2 linked regions of the Simiduia agarivorans SA1 = DSM 21679 genome follow. The protein of the gene in region 1 interacts with the protein of each later gene in a pairwise test. Links are inferred from orthologs where the notes say so. Each region holds a gene or a part of one and is shown on either strand. Other genes may lie near its edges.

Region 1 (3,078 bases):
GTGGAATACCCCAAGGCCCGGCAGCAATTCTGCGTGGATGACGGCGGCTACTGGTGGCCGGCGGACGGTTCAGGCATCCCTAACGCGGCGTGCCGCGCCGCTTTTCAGGTTTCGGGCGCCACACCGCTGACCCAGCACCACGAGTTTTCTGCAAACGTGGTGGACTACAATAACGCGGCCGCCGTCAGGCAAACGGTCAAGGATGGCAATCTCTGTGGCGCTGGCGACGCCAGTAAAGCGGGAATGAGTCTGGCCCACACGGATTGGCAGCGCACCCAGGTCAGTGGCCAGATCGATCTACTGTTTCACGCATCCACCCCGCACAACCCCAGCTTTTGGGAGGTCTATGTCACCAAACCGGGTTTTAATCCGGCAACACAGACGCTGGCATGGGATCACCTGGAGTTAGTGGCCACTCACGGCAATCTACCCGTGGTGAATATGAACGGGCATAAAATGTACAAGGTACCCGTGAACCTGCCGGCCGGCCGCGACGGCGATGCGATTCTGTTTACCCGTTGGCAGCGGGCTGACGAAGCCGGTGAAGGATTCTACAACTGCTCGGATATCCGCTTCAGCGGCACCACCCCGCCGCCGAGCTGGATCAGTGCCGGTTACTTTGTAAAAAGCACCGATGTGGCACAGCCGGGTGACGAGGTCTGGTTTCGGGTTTTTGATGCCAATGGGCAGGAGCAGGTGTTTGAAACCCTGGCCATCAGCTCAGCCAACAGTGACCAAGGTGTCTGGGCAGAGGCGTTGGCCGGTCGCGTAAATCAGCGTTACAGCGATGTGCAGGTGGGCATGCAGCAAGCCAACGGGCAGATAGTATTCGATAGCCAGAATCGGGTGGCCAATGAAATCTGGTTACAGAACAGCAGCGCCAGCGCTCGCGTGGATATCAAACACAATCAAACGCCAGGCTGTAGCCAAACCGACCCCAACGCGGGCAACTATCCTGCCTGGGAAGCACACCACGTGTACACCGCCGGCAGCGTGGTTGCGCACCAGCAGTTAGTGTGGAAAGCCAAATGGTGGAATTCCGGCAGTGAACCGGCACAAACCAACGACACCTGGGATTTGCTGAGCGACATCCCGCACGTGTGGATCAGTGGTAAAGCCTATCAGGCCGGTGCCGAAGTGGATCATGCCGGCCGGCAATGGCGCGCCAATTGGTGGACGCAATCGGAACCGGGCACCAGCAGCGATTGGACCGAGATCGGGCCGGCCAGCTGCCTCTGATTGTGGGGTAATTAACCTGAACGCTCAGGAGCCGGCCGGCTACTGGGCGTTCAATTGCTCCACGATCGGGCCAAGTGTGGTTTGCCACACCCTGTCGTCCACCACGCCCACGTGTTTGTAGCGAATGGTGCCGGTTTTATCGAGAACGTACGTCTCAGGCGCACCAAATACACCCAGGTCCAGTCCAAGCCGGCCGTCTGCATCGATCACCGACAGCTCGTAAGGGTTGTGCAGTTTCACCAGCCATTCCCGCGCGGCCCGGGGGTCATCTTTGTAATTCAGCCCCACAATGCGCACCCCCTGCTCTGCCAGCTTCACCAGAAACGGGTGCTCAACCCGGCAGGACACGCACCAGGTGGCCCACACATTCAACAGCGTCACCTGGCCCTTGAACAAGGACTCATCCACCGGCGTGCCTTCGTCTTCCAGTGTGGGCAATGAAAAGGCCGGCATGGGCTTATCGATTAAGGCCGACGGCATGGCGTTGGGGTCCAGGCTCAAACCACGCCAGAACAGGAGTGCGAGGCCGGCAAAAATAATTAACGGCAGAAACAGCTTTAACCGTTGCATTCTGGTCAGGCTCCTTGTGTTTGCCCGGGCACTGCTGTGCCGGCTTCACGCCGACTCTGCGCCACGCGCAGGCGGTAGCGTTTATCCCACAGCGTGGCAATGCCCGCCAACGTCATGAATATCGCGCCCAACCATATCCAGCGAACAAAGGGTTTGAAATGCACCCGCATGGCCCAATCACCATCGCCCAGCGGTTCGCCCATGGCCACATACAAATCGCGGAACAAACCGGCATCGATAGCAGCTTCGGTCATCAGGTTGCCGCCACTCAGGTATTTGCGTTTTTGGGGCCGCATTTCGGCGATCAGATCATCGCCTTTGGAGACCAGAATCACCGCCTCGTCGGCCAGGTAGTTCGGGCCGCGCACCTGGCGGATTTCGGTGAGCTCGAAATGGTAACCTTCAATATCCAAAGACTTACCGGCCGACATGCGCACATCGCGTTCTTCCGCATAGAGCGACACGAAAGCCACACCGATCAGCGTGACCGCCATGCCCAAATGGGCCAGATGCATGGCGAAGTAACTGACGGACAATTTTTTCAGTCCCGCCCACAGGGTTGCACTGTGCCGGGTTTTATTGCGCAGATCGCGCGCGGCGGCCAACACCATCCAGCTGGCAATGAATACGGCAATACTGGCTTGCCAGACATAGGGCGTTTCATACAACCAGGGCACCAGGGCGCCCAGCACAACAGCCGCTACGAAGGGCCAGCGCAACCACTGGAACAGTTCTTTTTCCGAGCTGCGTTTGTAATTCGTGAGCGGCCCCACCGCCAACAGAATACACAACACCCCCATCAGCGGGATGAAAAATTTATTGAAGTAAGGCGGGCCCACGGAAATTTTGCCCCAGCCCAGGGCATCGGCTATCAGCGGATACAGCGTGCCCAGCAACACAGTCGCCAGCACCACCACCAGCAATATGTTATTCGCCAGTAAAAACCATTCGCGCGAAATACCTACGAAGCTGGTGGCACTTTTAACCGCCGGCGCCCGCAGTGCATAAAGCGTGAGTGAACCGCCAATCACCACTAACAGGAAGGCGAGAATAAACAACCCGCGTTCGGGATCGGTGGCAAACGCATGCACCGACGTGAGCACGCCGGAACGCACCAGAAAGGTCCCCAGCAAACTGAGCGAGAAAGTGAAAATCGCCAGCAACAGTGTCCAGCTTTTGAACACGCCGCGTTTTTCTGTCACCGCCAGTGAGTGCATTAGCGCAGTGCCGGCAAGCCACGGCATAAAGGACGCATTCTCCACCGGGTCC
Region 2 (3,274 bases), 2.1 Mb from region 1 along the record:
TTTTGCGAATATCCATCACACTCTCACTTTGTGTTATTGCCTGTTAATAGGAATTGGTTTTCAGGCCAGTTTCTGAAGTGCGGCTTCCAATGCCAGCTCATATCCCTGGGCTCCCAGCCCACAGATGACACCCACCGCCACATCGGAAAAGTAGGAGTGGTGTCTGAATGGTTCACGCGCGTGCACATTTGACAGGTGCACTTCGATAAAGGGGATCGCGACCGCCAATAACGCATCGCGCAGCGCGATGCTGGTATGGGTAAACGCAGCGGGGTTGATCAGAATGAAATCCACATCCTCGCGCTTGGCGTCGTGAATGCGGTCGATCAGTTCATATTCGGCGTTGCTTTGCAGGGCTTGCAGGTGATGGCCGTCGCGCAGACAGCGTTCGGTCAGGCGCTGGTTGATGTCGGTCAGCGTGGTGCTGCCGTACACGCCAGGCTCGCGGGTGCCGAGTAAATTCAGATTTGGGCCGTGCAGTACAAGAATTGTCGCCATGCCGGAGAATTTCGTCACCTGGTTGATTCAAAATGACCCGATTCCCTGATCTGGCCGCGATCGTGCAACGAACGTCGGCAAAAGGGTCGGGAGCCGAAAATGAAGGGCGAGTGTGCCCCATTTGTGACTCCTTGTCCACGGGTTGCAGGTGAAAACCGTGAATTCTTACCTAATCGCTACCAGTTCGCAGAAGTTAGCATCAAAACGCTTGTTTTATTTGGGATTTGGTTGTCTGGAAGTGGGCAGAAGGCGACATGTTTGGCGAAAGTGGCTGCAGTTTGACAGCCAAAGCCCGCAAGATTTAAAAACTTGCAGGCTTTGGTGTTCAATTTCGCTTAATTTGTCTCTATCGCGCGGTAAAGTGCGTCGGTAAAGATTTCGGGCGTCAGCAGCTGCGGCAAAATCTCGGGTTTGGCCGCCGGATCTGCGGGGAACATCAGGTAGAGCGGCACGCCATTGCGTTGGTATTGCGCCAGCAGTGCAGTGATATCGGCATTGTATTTGGTCCAGTCAGCTTTCACTAACAGCAAATCCGCGTCAGCCACTTCAATCATCACGTCCTGCTGGCTGAACACCAGTTTTTCGTTGGCCAGGCAGGTCAGGCACCAGTCGGCGGTGACATTCACGAACAACGGCTGGCCGCTCTGGCGCAGTTGGCTGAAGCTGTCTTTGTCATAGGCTGTCCAGATGTCGGGGCTGTCGGCGTCTGCCAACGGCAGGATTACCGCGCTTGCCACGGCGGCGACGGCGAAGGCCCGGCCCAGCCAGTGCCGGCGTTTCCACGCCCACAACGCAAACCCGAGTGCCACCAGGCCACACAGTGCCAGCGCCAGTTGATCCGTGCTGGTCTGACGTCCCAACACCCACAGCAACCAGATGGCGGTCAGCAGCAGAGGGAAGGCCAGAATTTCCTTAAAGGTTTCCATCCAGGCGCCGGGTTTTGGCAGCCATTGGTGCAGGTTGGGTAAGTAGCACAAAGCCAGAAACGGCAATGCCATGCCGGTACCCAGGGCGGCGAACACGGTCAGGCTGACATAGGCGGGTTGGGTCATGGCGTAGCCCAGCGCGGTACCCATAAACGGCGCCGTACACGGGCTGGCCACCAGGGTGGCGAGACCACCGGTAAAGAAAGAACCCTTGAGTCCGCCTTTGCTGGCCAAACCGCTGCCCAGATTGGCAAGGCCGGAGCCAATTTCGATTGCGCCCAGCAGTGCCAGGCCCAGAATAAAGAACAGATAGACCAGTGCCAGTATCAGACCCGGTGTCTGCAGCTGAAAGCCCCAGCCCACCGCTTCGCCGCCGGCACGCACCAGCAGCAAGGCGGCTGCAATGGCGACAAAGCTGAGCACAACCCCCAGCGTGTAGGCCCAGCCATGCATTTGCCGGTGGCGGGCGTCCTCACCACTGGCGGCCAGCGAGAGCGCCTTGATCGACAGCACCGGGAACACACAGGGCATGAGGTTGAGGATGGCGCCACCCAACAAAGCGGCCAGCAGGGCAAATGCCCAGCTGCCTTCGGGCGCCGGAGTCGGGATTGATGCCGCTGGCGCGGATTCGGCAGCAACGGGTAGTTGTACGGCCACTTCGGTGAATTGGCCGGTGCTGGCGTCGAACAGGAAGCGTTGATTGCGCGGTGGGTAGCACAGGCCGGCGTCGGCGCAGCCCTGGGATTGGGTCAGGAGCTCGAAATCCTGCGTCAGATCCAAGGCGCCGGCTAATTCCAGCATCACACCGGAGTAATACACCTCGAGTTCTTTCTCGAAGTACTCGTCATATTTGTGTTTGCCGGCGGGCCACTGGGTACTCAGCGGGATGGTTTGACCGCCTTGGGCCGCCTGGAGGTTGAAGCGCTCCCGGTACAAGTAATAGCCGGGGCTTATGCGCCACTCCAGCGATAATTGCTGCCCCGTCACCAGCGGCACAGCCTGGTAGGCTTCTTCTACGGGCAGGAACTCGGGTTCGCTGCCGAGCCCGTCAGTGGTGAACTGGGCCTGGGCGGGCGCCATCGCCAACGTAAGCAGCAGGGTCAGCAGTATTGAAACTGGCGCGAGTGGGTGGCTTTTGGCACACTGTGCGCCCCTGTGAATCGTGCGGGTAATGAGTGCGAGCATAGGGATAGTGTCGTTCACCGGTACAAATGTCTATGTGGATGCCCGGGTGGGTCGGGCAGAAAAGAGGTCAAGGATAGCACCTGCCTCTGGTCAGCTGTGTGCTTCCCGTGGCGTTTTGTCGCTTTGGCAGTGGTTTTGTCGGATTGGTCAGTGCTTCAACGTGTTCCATTAACTCAAAAATCGTCGCCCGCAGCTGTCATCTTGTCAGCGGGCGCCACCTCCCGATGGTCTGATCGGCCGCGGGTGTGGATTGTTACAGCGCTGCTGGTGTTTCTGTCTGGCTGCGTGCCGCAATTGACGCAGCTGACCCAGTTGCAGCGGCCGGCACCTTTCGAGCCCTCTGCGGTTGAGCCGGAAAACCAGCTGTTGGAATACCTGGCGGCGGCGGACGAGGCGTTGGCGCGCGACCACCTGACCGTGCCTTTGCGCAACAGTGCGTTCGAGCTGTACCGCGGCGCATTGGTGCTGGACCCTGAAAACCCCCATGCCCGTCGTGGCTTGAGTATGATCTGCCGGCGCTACCTTGCGCTTGCCAATGCCGCCCTGTCCGAAGGTGACTACAAGCGCGCGCAACGGTACCTGCGCCGATTATTGCGCGTAGATCCACAGAATCCGGAGGCAATCGCACTGCGCCAGGCGCTGGCACAGCAGGAGCAGTTGGTGCT

Evidence for each region.
Region 2: the proteins of M5M_RS00260 (region 1) and M5M_RS09415 interact in binary tests that used the Escherichia coli proteins (3 or more experiments, as listed by UniProt). The link is inferred for Simiduia agarivorans SA1 = DSM 21679 from one-to-one orthologs.

What each region holds. Positions count from the first base shown.
Region 1 is NC_018868.3:56,743-59,820, reverse strand. The notes cover bases 45-2,800. They hold M5M_RS00260 (DsbE family thiol:disulfide interchange protein), read right to left. Parts: upstream 1,810-2,800; coding sequence 1,279-1,809; downstream 45-1,278. Other genes in these bases: M5M_RS00255 (heme lyase CcmF/NrfE family subunit), read right to left, coding at 1,815-2,800; M5M_RS00265 (lytic polysaccharide monooxygenase), read left to right, coding at 45-1,239. Outside these bases: more of M5M_RS00265, read left to right, coding at 1-44; more of M5M_RS00255, read right to left, coding at 2,801-3,078. UniProt on the Escherichia coli protein: Involved in disulfide bond formation. Catalyzes a late, reductive step in the assembly of periplasmic c-type cytochromes, probably the reduction of disulfide bonds of the apocytochrome c to allow covalent linkage with the heme.
Region 2 is NC_018868.3:2,107,468-2,110,741, reverse strand. What follows is about bases 231-3,182. They hold M5M_RS09415 (protein-disulfide reductase DsbD family protein), read right to left. Parts: upstream 2,628-3,182; coding sequence 834-2,627; downstream 231-833. Other genes in these bases: M5M_RS09410 (tetratricopeptide repeat protein), read left to right, coding at 2,853-3,182; aroQ (type II 3-dehydroquinate dehydratase), read right to left, coding at 231-498. Outside these bases: accB (acetyl-CoA carboxylase biotin carboxyl carrier protein), read right to left, coding at 1-16; more of aroQ, read right to left, coding at 61-230; more of M5M_RS09410, read left to right, coding at 3,183-3,274. UniProt on the Escherichia coli protein: Required to facilitate the formation of correct disulfide bonds in some periplasmic proteins and for the assembly of the periplasmic c-type cytochromes.